2 regions of the Acetobacter sp. KSO5 genome follow, and region 1 is predicted to be linked to the other one. Evidence: predicted binding sites of a transcription regulator. Region 1 holds the regulator's gene; the other holds the start of a gene.

Region 1 (5,478 bases):
GTTCGGCCAGCTGGGCCACACGCCCGTTATCGGCCTGCCGGGCAATCCGGTCGCGGCGCTGGTGTGTAGTCTGGTGTTTGTAGCCCCTGCCCTGCGCAAGCTGCTCGGCCAGCCCGTGCCGGACAAGATGGAAACGGAATCCGCCGTGCTGGGCGCGGATATTGGCGAGAATGACCAGCGGCAGGATTTTGTGCGTTGCCGCCTCACGCCGCAGGCTGATGGACAACTTCCACTGGCAACACCCTTCAGTTCACAGGATTCGGCTCAGCTGAATATTTTCGCCCAAAGTCAGGCGCTCCTGATTCGCGCGCCCTTCGCACCAGCCGAGAAAGCCGGCGCGCCCTGCCGTATTCTTCGCCTGCCCTGAGAGCTTCAGAACGACATGCTGGAATGCAGGCCAAAAATGGCTTCGTCTTTCACCCTGCGACCTGCGGTATCCAGTACACCGCCGCTGGGTGAAAGCATCCCCTGAAGATCAGGCTGGATGAGGAGCCAGGGTGTCGCCTGAAACTGATAAGTCAGTTCCAGATGATATTCGGCGTGCTGCGCCAGCGTGCCCGCACGCCGTTCTGACCGCCGCAAAACCGGGCTGGCCTCGCCATAGCCGAACCCAAGCCCCAGAACATCGTTTGCGCACTGGAATGGCGCGTTCAACAAAAATCCGGCGTCTACCGCATTCACAATCTGGTTGCGGTTAGCGGGCGGTGCCCATGTGGCGCGCACAAAGCCCGCAACCGTCTGCTTACCTGCGAGATTAGCCAGAACCTGATCAGCCACGGCGTAAAACGTCCAGTTGCCTTTATGGCGAACAGTTGGGTCAGCCTGATCCGGAAAGCGGCCGGTATCTCCGTAACCACCCAGCTTATAGGTTCCGTCCTTCCCCCAGAGCTGCGTGTGATATTGCGCTTCCAGAAACATCAGCGCCCCGGTGCCAAAATGGAATCGGGTGCCGCTGGGGTCCTGATTCTGGTTCCACGGGTCAGCGTCATTCAGAAAACCAGCGCCAATCGGGTTATCATCCGCAACGGCGGCCAGAACCGTCCAGCTTTTGGAAAGCTTGTATTTGACCCGCACGGCAGGCGTGCCCAGCGGTGACGCCGGCCCCTGATCATACAGGTTGTTATCCGGCACCATGGGCCAGGAGAATGAGGCATTCATGAACTGCATCGCGCCATCACTCCCCATGAAGTCATGACTGAGATCAAGCTTCCCAATCCGCATATCCAGCCGGTCATGGTCAAAGGTCTGGCCATACCAGACCTCATAGAGACGCAGGTTGATATCCGCCTCAATCCCGGAGACCTGATTGAACACATAAAGCGGCTGGTTGCTGAAGGGATGACCGCGAATATCCACCCCACTGATGCCAATGGTGCCGAGCGGCAGATGCGTCAGGCGCCCAAGATCCACAGAAAGCTGGCCGGTGGTCACGCCAATGTAGTTATTGGACGGCTGGCTCCCCCCGACAGGCACAGCCCACAACTCGTTCTGGTCCGTCAGCTGAAAATCCACCCCATGTTCCGCCAGCGTGCGACGTACACCGCCCCAGTCCCGCGTCAGGCGGTCTGCGAAGCTGAACGCATTCGCATCGGGAGCAGTCGCCTGCGCCGCAGCCTGAGACACACTCAGGCTGAAACAGGCACAAAACGCTGCCGGAACCGTGATAATTTTCCTAAACACCGAACCTTTTCAATATGTTATAGAACCGCATACAAAGGCGGCATCAGGGATTTCGGACCGATGATCACCGGCCCCGCTTAAATAGCCAGACTGAAAGCACAGGCCCCAACGGGCCTTCTGCAGGAACCTTTACAGACACCACAAAAAATACAGAAGTGCTTTTGGCTGGGGTGAATAACCCCTTGACTAAAAAAGAGAACTTATATAGAACAAACCCCTATAAATACAAAAACACTCATCTGCTCCGGGGTGCCGCAATGCTGACGCGCAAACAGCACAAACTGCTGCTTTTTATTGATTCTCACCTCAAGCAGACGGGTTTCTCTCCTTCTTTCGACGAGATGAAAGAGGCCATGGGCCTGCGCTCCAAATCCGGCATTCATCGCCTGATTTCCGGCCTGGAAGAACGCGGATTTCTGCGCCGCCATCACCATCGGGCCCGCGCACTGGAAGTCATCCATCTCCCGGAAATGGCGCCTGCCTCCGAAACGCTGCCCACCAATGTTGTGCGTGGTGATTTCTCCCGCCAGCAGCCCGCCGCGCTGAAAATCCCGCTTTATGGGCGCATTGCCGCTGGTCTGCCGATTGAAGCCATGGCCGAAACGGATACCTTTCTGGACATCCCGAAAGATATGGTGAGCTCAGGCGACTATTACGCGCTGGAAGTCACCGGGGATTCCATGATTGAGGCCGGGATTCTGGACGGCGATCACGTCATCATCCGTCGCACAGAAGATGCCGAGAACGGACAGATTGTTGTCGCACTCATTGATAATAGCGAAGTCACGCTCAAACGCCTGCGCCGCAAGGGCAACACCATTGCGCTGGAACCCGCCAACCCGCGCTATGAAACGCGCATTGTGCCAGCCGAACGCCTGCATATTCAGGGTCGACTGGCCGGACTGATCCGCCGCTACCATTGACGCCAGAGGAAAGACGGAGCGTGATTTTGAAAGGTCACGCGTCCGCCCGGTTGAGGCTTCTCCATTCAGGCGCAGAAACCCCATCTATCAAGGCCGGGTAGAAACGTCAGACTTTCTCTGAAACGCCCTTACGCCCCACTTGCATTGCTTCAGACACATCGTCCCATGCGGGAATCAGACGGCTCAGTGCGGCAACGGTCTCCGCAGTCACGGTCTCCTGCTGGGGCAATTCTGCCAGAATGCGCACCTGCCCTTTTTCCTGAATGGTCTTGCTGTTCTCCAGGTTGAGCGGGCCGCTCAGCACCACCCCGGCAATGGCCAGACCACGGGCACGCAACGCTTCCAGACTAAGCAGCGTATGGTTCAGTGTTCCCAGCCCGCTTCGGGCGACAAGCACCACCGGCAAACCCCAGCGTTCAGCCAGATCAACCATCATCAGCGTATCGGTCGCAGGCACCATCAGGCCTCCTGCCCCTTCCACCACGAGCGGACGCTGTGGATCCTCTAAAGGCAAAGCCAGACGTGCGGGGTCAATCTCCGCACCTTCGGCCCTGGCAGCCGCCAGAGGAGACAGAGAGGCCTGATACGCCCCGGCTGACGGAAAGCAGTCCTCCGGCAGGCAACTGCTCAGCTTTATAACCGTGCTGGTATCGCCTTCTTCATCCGCCAGTCCGCTTTGCAACGGCTTCCAGTAGGCTGCTTTCCACGCATGAACGAGGCAGGCAGATGTCAGCGTCTTGCCCACGCCGGTATCTGTTCCGGTGACAAACACTCCGGCGCGTTGAGGCTTTTGAAAACAGGCATAGGCCAGATGCCATGTCACCATAGCTCCGGCCTGATCAAAGCGTGCCAGAACCCGACGCAATTCGGCGGGAGAGAAAGCCTTTCCGTCTTCACGCGGTACGGAAGCCCCCGTGTCCTTCAAATGCTTTACAAAAGCCAGTCCATTTTCAAAGGGCTGAACGCACCGCTCTGTTGTCCATTTCCCGGCGCACAGGCCGGGTTGCCAGTCCCGCACAGTCCTAGCTGCCGGGTAATCCGGTGTTGCCGCCATCAGCCCTTCTGCGGTGCAGGCCTGTCGCCATTCTTCAAAGGTGCCATCCAGCAAAGTGGAGACGGCAATCACACCACCGGGGGCCAGCTGGTCCGCCAGCGTTTGCAAGGCTACTGAGGGTTCAGCCAGCCACTGAAAAACCAGATTGCCGCAAATCAGGTCGAACGCTCCTGCCACATCGGGTCGGGCCGCATCCATCACGCAAAACTGCACGCCGTCCCCGACTCGCTTGCGGGCGCGTTCCAGCATACGGGTCGCAACATCCGTTGCGACCAGTTCCGCCTCAGGCCATGCCTCATGCAGCATGTGCGTGAGAAAGCCCGTACCGCACCCAACTTCCAGAATGCGTCGGGGTGCCCGGCCAGCCAGTCGCGCCCGGAGACCATCAAACAGACGCCGCGCCGCCACACGTTGCAGCACAGCGGCGGCATCATACCCCTCCGCAGCATCAAAACTTTGCTGAATGCGAGCCTGTCGGGCCTGGGCAGAACGGTCGGTCATGAGTTTTCCAGATTTTGTGACATCATGCACCGAACAGCCTCGGCACAGACATGTGGATGTGTCAGCGGGAGCATGTGCCCGCCCTCAGATTCCCATTCAACCGGCACACCCGGCGGGAAAGAGGCCTGCGTCATGTCCGGACTGACAATCGGATCAAGCTCCCCAGCCAGAACCTTTACGGTCCCGGGCACCTCAGCCAAACGAGCCAGCGCAGGCCTTGCGTCCAGCGTCATCAGTTCCGTCAGACCGTCCTGCAGGGCTGGCACACAAAGAGCATTTGGCGTAACCGGCCCTACGCCACAGCGAGCGCGAAAATTATTGACCACCTGAACTGCATCGCGCTGCAGGCCTGTCTGCATGCGGGTCAGCATACGCTGAGGCACGCCCTGCGAAAAACCCTCTTCGGCAGCAAAACGCCCGAACGCATTGATGCCTAGAAAGCGTGTCCCTTTTGGCCAGCCCCCACGAGAGAGAAGCCAGAGAAAACCCAGAGAATGACCAACGGCGAGCGCGGGCTGTGGTCCACGCAGCACAGCGTCCAGCCGCTGCTGTGTGTCGCTCTGCGAGGCTCCGAAATAGCCCAGATCCAGCACACAGGCTGAAGGCTGATCAAGCGCCTCCAGCACCGGCTCCCAGATATCCGGCCCGCAACCCCAGCCATGCACAAAAACAAGCTGGGGCCCGATCATGCAAATCCCATTGCTGCGCACTGCGACACAGCATCCTTGAGCACCTGCGCCAGCTGGTCCACCTGCGCCTCTGTATGGTTTCCGTGCAGCACCACCCGCAGACGACAGCCACCCGGTGGCACCGTAGGCGGACGAATAGCAATCGCCAGAAAACCAGCGTCTTCCACCATGCGAGAGAGTGTCAGAGCTGTGCGTTCACTCCCCACCACAACCGGCACAATCTGAGTAGAAGACGGCCCCGTTTCCAACCCGGCCCGCCACATATGCTGCCGGAACCGCTCCGCCAGTCCTGCAACACGGTCTCGCGTTGCGTCCAAATCTGGCAGCAGATCAAGTGCTGCATCCACCGCGCCCAGCACCAGTGGAGACGGCGCTGTGGAATAGATATAACCCGAGCCTTTGTTCACCAGCCAGCGACATACGACGGATGATGAGGCGATAAACGCGCCCATTCCGCCCAGAGCCTTACTGAACGTGCCGATAATCAGGTCCGCCTGCCCGTCCGCCAGACCTTTGCCGTCCGCCCCCAGAATGCCAGTGGCATGTGCCTCATCCACGCACAAAAACGCGCCATACTGGCGAGCCAGCGCACCCAGAGCCGCCATGTCAACCCTGTCTCCATCCATACTGA
Region 2 (5,478 bases), 1.6 Mb from region 1:
CAAGTCTGTTTCCGCTTAAAAAGCGGAATTAATCGTCACGATGGGTTTTTTCCATCCGTTCATGCTGTTCCTGCGCCTCAATGGACAGGGTCGCAATCGGGCGGGCTTCCAGTCGGCGCAAAGTGATCGGCTCACCCGTTTCCTCACAATAGCCGTAGGAGCCGTTCTCAATGCGCTGGAGGGCAAGGTTGATCTTGCCGATCAGCTTACGGGCACGGTCACGCGTGCGCAGCTCCAGCGCACGGTCCGTCTCCACACTGGCACGGTCTGTAATGTCGGCTTCATGAATGCCGCCTTCAGAAAGGCTGGCAAGCGTATCCCCGGCCTCTTTCAGGAGTTCAGCACGCCACTTCAGGAGTTTCTGTCTGAAATATTCCGTCTGAAGAGGGTTCATGAACTCTTCATTGTCGGACGGGCGATAGTCTGGCGGTAGAGTAATCATGTCAGTTGTCAGCCTTTGCAATGACAGGACACCTGCCTTGAAAGAATGACGCGGCTTATAGCGGTGTGCACCCCGAACGCCAAGAACATTATGAGATTTTAGCGGAAGAAAAAGGACAGCATAGGCATGCAGGCGGCTGGATATGCCCAAGAAATAGTATCGGAGAAGGCCGCTAATAAAAGGAAATATTTAGATTTTCTTAAAAACTGATGGAGCGGCGCTGCTCTGTTGGGAGGAGTTGCTCGGCTCCGAGGCGGCCAGAAGCCAGCCGGCAAACAGGAAAACCCAGCCTGCGGTGGGGAAGGAGAACAGGGCGCTGGTGGAGGCTACCGGCCATAGCACCACACAGCACATGACAAACAGCATGGCCTGCTGCGGGTTTCGGACCGGGGCGAGCGCGCGCAAGCCGGTGCGCAGCCAGCAGAAGATCATCCATGCAAACGCCACCAGTCCCGGCAGTCCGGCGGTGGTGGCAATCTGCAGATAATAATTATGGGGGTGGATGTTGCAGCCCTGTGCGGTGTCACTGTCCAGCGGGGGCAGGCCGATGGTGGTCAGGGCATTGGTGTGGAGGGGGGTGTGGCAGAAGTTTCTGAAGCCATCCATGCCCAGCCCAATCCAGGGGTGCGAGACAATCATGGTCACAGCGGTGCGATATAGCTTGCCGTAATCGCTCTGAGTAAAATGGTGCAACTGGTTGGAGAATTTGAGCACCAGCTTGGCATATGTTCGCGGGGAGATATCGGGCAGGCTGGCCACCAGCCCGGCACCGCCAGCCAGCACGAAGGCGAATGGCACGCGAAAGCGCGGGATCATCAGGGCGGTCAGCATCAGGCCGAAGAGGAGCAGCACATTGCTCATCCGCTGGCCAATCAGCACCATGGTGGTCACGCTCAGCACCAGCAGCACCACGCCGCCAATCCATGGGCGCAGACGCTTGGTATAAAACGCGCGTAAAACCACCGGCATCAGGGCCGGGAAAAAGAGCATGAGCAGCGTAAATCCGGCCCGTGGCTTCACGAAGGGGCCGGTCAGAGCACCATCATCCGCCGGGGGGTAGCCCAGCAGGTTGGTGCCGGTCAGATACTGTTTCCAGCACTGGCCGATCAGCCACAGGGCCAGCACAAACAAAATGGAAGCCAGTGTCTTACGGCGGGAGACCGGGACCAGAATCCAGCTTTCCATGGCGGCGGTGAGCAGGAAGAGACGCGGCAGACATAACGCCTGAACCCATGCGCCTTTCTGGCCGATATAAAGGGAGGAGATCAGGCAGAGCCCGCAGAACACGGCAGCCGGGCGTAACCAGTCCTTCCGTATCCACTGCCAGTCTTTCTGCAGAGCGGAGTAGAGGAGGAACAGGCAGGCGATAACGGTCGCCGCCACATCGCTAAGCGCGCGACTATAAAAGAAGAGGAGGGGGAGAAGAAAAGTGCACCCTGTTCCACACAGCGTCAGAGCCGCTGCAAGGCGGCCGGAAGAGTGGGGAACAGAAGATGCAGGTGTCATTACGGAAAATTCCCGTTAAGACAGACCGCATCACCCCGGCAAAGGGCCGGGGGAGGGACTGTCAGACCCATAGGCCGATCAAAACGGGATTTCGTCGTCCAGATCACTGTTGCCGGGGGCGTCCCAGCCACCAGCATTGCCACCACCACCAGGGCCACGGGCCGGTGCGTTCTGGCGCGGTGCGGAAGAGCCGCCAAAGTCGCCGCCCTGATTGCCACCACCATAGCCACCGCCGCTTCCGCCGCCGTAACCACCACCGCCATTCCCGCCGCCGTAGCTGCTGCTGCTGCCACCGCCAAAGCCGCCGGACTCTTCACCTTCACCGCCGCTGCGGCTGTCGAGCAGAACCAGTTCCCCACGGAACCGCTCAACAATCACTTCGGTCGTGTAGCGTTCCTGCCCGGACTGATCGGTCCATTTGCGGGTCTGCAAAGCGCCTTCCAGATAGACCTTGCGGCCTTTGCGCAGGAAGCGTTCTGCCACGTCGGCCAGACGATCATTGAAAATGACCACACGGTGCCATTCCGTCCGTTCCCGGCGTTCACCGGAGGCGCGGTCATTCCATGTGTCACTGGTGGCGACAGAAAAAGAGACAATTTTCATGCCGCTCTGGCTGGTGCGGACTTCCGGGTCTTTGCCCAGATTGCCCACCAGAATAACCTTGTTGACGCTACCAGCCATCAATGACCCCGTTTTCTAAAACAATAAAAAGAGTATCCAGCCCGTGTAGCGCACTCCTGCGCCCGTCGCCAGTTCTGGTTTGATTCTATCTCCAAAATGGCGAGTCGGGCGCACGCACCTCAATCGGATGGGAGCGTTTGGGAACGCGCTTACAGCTGCCAGACAGTAAGACGCGCGGCACCATGTCGTCGTTCCGCCAGCAATGTGCCCGCATAGGCCGGGGGAGGTGGAGTTTCTTCATCCTCACTGACGGGCGCGGTTTCCGGCAGGCGTGTCGTGCCGTCCGCATTTTTCTCTAGCAGCGGCAGCGGTTCCTGCGCGGCGGTTTCAATCACCGCAATGGCGCCGGGTGCAATCCAGCCCTGGGCGTGCAGGGCGGCTAGTGTCCGGGCAGGCAGATCCTGCCGATAGGGCGGGTCCAGAAACAGCAGGGAGCATGGGGCCGGAGCGCGCGTGGGCTTGGTGACGTCCCGGGGGATGACCTTACTCCGGTCCTCCCACTTGCACCCTGCAATATTGGTGTGCAGGGCGGAGAGGGCCGCGCGATCATTCTCAAAAAACGTGGCGTGTTCTGCCCCGCGTGAAAGCGCTTCCAGCCCCAGCGCTCCGGTGCCTGCAAACGCATCCAGTACGCGCGCATTGGTCAGCAGGTCCGGCCCCCCCCATGGGGCATGAAGCAGCATATCGAACAGCGCCTGCCGCACCCGGTCCGCCGTGGGGCGGGTTGTGGTGCCGGGGGGGGCGGCCAGAATCCGGCCTTTGCGAGCCCCTGCAATAATCCGCATGGTTAGCGGGCCTTCTTGCCAGCAGTTTTTTCCGGGGCTCTGGGCATCTGCTCACGCAGGATCTTGCCGGGCACTTCTTCCAACTCGCCCCGTTGCAGCGTGCCCAACTGGAAGGGGCCGTAGCTGGTGCGAATCAGGCGGCTGACATGCAGGTTCAGGCCCATCATCACCTTACGGATTTCGCGGTTCTTGCCTTCACGCAGGGAGACAGTCAGCCAGGCGTTATCGCCCTTGCGGGAATCGAGGCCGGCTTCAATCGGTCCATAGCGCACGCCTTCAAACACACTGCCGTTGGCGAGGGACGCCAGACGAGCCTCGTCCACCACGCCAAACACGCGCACGCGGTAGCGCCGCAGCCAGCCATTGTTGGGCAGTTCCAGTCGCCGGGCCAGTTCGCCATCATTGGTCAGCAGCAGGAGACCTTCACTGTTCAGATCCAGCCGGCCCACGCTGATGACGCGCGGCATGCCTTCCGGCAGCGAGGCAAAAACAGTCGGGCGGCCTTCCGGGTCCTTATGCGTCGTCACCAGTCCGTCCGGCTTGTGGTAGCGCCACAGGCGAGTGCGCTGGGGGTGGTCCACAATCTTGCCGTCCACCTGCACAATGTCGTCGGAAGTGACAAACGTGGCGGGATGCGTGACGGGCTGATTATTCAGCTTCACCCGTCCTTCTTCAATCATCCGCTCGGCATCACGCCGGCTGGCAACACCGGTCCGGCCCAGCCATTTGGCGATGCGTTCTCCACGCGTTTCCTGCGTCACTCTTGTTCTCCTGCTGCCTGTACAAAGGCGCTAAAAATGCTCCGGTCACCCGGGTCTATGCCAAATTCCGGATGCCATTGCACCCCGAGGCAAAACGGAAGGGTAGGGTCTTCCACCCCTTCAATCAGTCCATCTTCTGCCAGGGCATTGATAATCCCGCGTCCGGGTGTGCGCACGGCCTGATGATGGGAGGAATTAACGGCCATGTGGGGCCGCCCCACGCAGCGCGCCAGCAGCGTATCCGGCTCCACATGCACTGCATGGCTGGCTTCATCGCGCGGATTAGGTTGCTCGTGCGGGAGGGCCGTAGGGCAGGACTCGGGGATGTGCTGGATCAGCGTGCCACCGAGGGCCACGGCCAGAAGCTGCATGCCGCCACAAATGCCCAGAACCGGCATTTTACGCTGCATGGCAGCAGCCAGATAGGCTTGCTCAGCCTGTGTGCGTACCGGGCGCAAGGTTACGCTGCTGTGGCGCTCGGCCTCACCATACAGGGATGGATCAATATCAAACGCGCCGCCGGTGATCAGCAGCCCGTCAATCTGGTCGAGATACTCGGTGGCAAGCTGCGGGAAAAGCGGCAAAGCCACCGGCAAACCACCCGCCGTCGCAACAGCGGACATATAGTTTTCCCGGAGAGCATACCACGGGAATCGGGAATAGCGGTCTGGTCCGCCCGCCTCATGGTCAAGCGTAATGCCGATAACGGGGCGGCGTGCAGTCATGAACTCGGGTGTCTTTTTTTCAGAAAAAGCCGGATGAAGCGTATCAGGTGCCACACCCTGCGACGGTTTGCACGGGGATAAACACAAACGTCTTCTGAAAGCGGCAGAAAATCCGCAGAAATCAACCCGGCAGCAGAGAAACCCGCTGGACGTGGGAGGAGGCAGTTGCCGGTTCATTCACCGTCCGGTCTACAACGGCAAGGCCGAGGCCGATCGCAGCGGCGGCGAGGATGAGAGACAGACTGTGCATTGTACTAATCCTTTCCGCTATCTGGGTCAGGGCAGACTTCCCTGACAACATGGTGTCAGTTGCATGTCTGTTACAGAACAGATCATGGCATCTATAAGGCATGATGACAGAGAAGATCGCGCTTTTGCAAGGAAAAACCACCGTTTGAAATAAGGCAAAAAGACGTAATTTATCGAACGGCGAGTGAGGTTTGAAATATTTGGTGAGTTTCTCCTTTTAGCTGAGGGACTAAACCGGTTTGCGGCACAGCCAGCAGGGGCAAAAAGAGGCATGCACCGATGAAAAACGGGATGGAATTAGCACTTTGCGAGGCGCAGAACGCAGCGCA

What was found. The regulator LexA, encoded in region 1, represses DNA repair genes until DNA is damaged. The targets are predictions, from matches to a motif close to TGTTCTANNTANGTTC.
Region 2: ssb (single-stranded DNA-binding protein) is a predicted target of LexA. The motif match lies at 2,700-2,715, and genes of this name have one in related genera.

The regions. Positions count from the first base shown of each region.
Region 1 is NZ_CP172014.1:1,431,923-1,437,400, reverse strand. Features, by position in the region: gene glp (gephyrin-like molybdotransferase Glp) at 1-367, shown strand, start outside; gene ACHQGU_RS06485 (carbohydrate porin) at 373-1,680, opposite strand; gene lexA (transcriptional repressor LexA) at 1,938-2,603, shown strand; gene bioD (dethiobiotin synthase) at 2,710-4,158, opposite strand; gene ACHQGU_RS06470 (alpha/beta fold hydrolase) at 4,155-4,847, opposite strand; gene ACHQGU_RS06465 (aminotransferase class I/II-fold pyridoxal phosphate-dependent enzyme) at 4,844-5,478, opposite strand, start outside.
Region 2 is NZ_CP172014.1:3,139,007-3,144,484, reverse strand. Features, by position in the region: gene dksA (RNA polymerase-binding protein DksA) at 29-442, opposite strand; gene ACHQGU_RS14225 (O-antigen ligase family protein) at 632-1,948, opposite strand; gene ssb (single-stranded DNA-binding protein) at 2,027-2,629, opposite strand; gene rsmD (16S rRNA (guanine(966)-N(2))-methyltransferase RsmD) at 2,779-3,414, opposite strand; gene ACHQGU_RS14210 (pseudouridine synthase) at 3,417-4,175, opposite strand; gene ACHQGU_RS14205 (gamma-glutamyl-gamma-aminobutyrate hydrolase family protein) at 4,172-4,900, opposite strand; gene ACHQGU_RS14200 (hypothetical protein) at 5,022-5,150, opposite strand; gene ACHQGU_RS14195 (nucleoside deaminase) at 5,429-5,478, shown strand, end outside.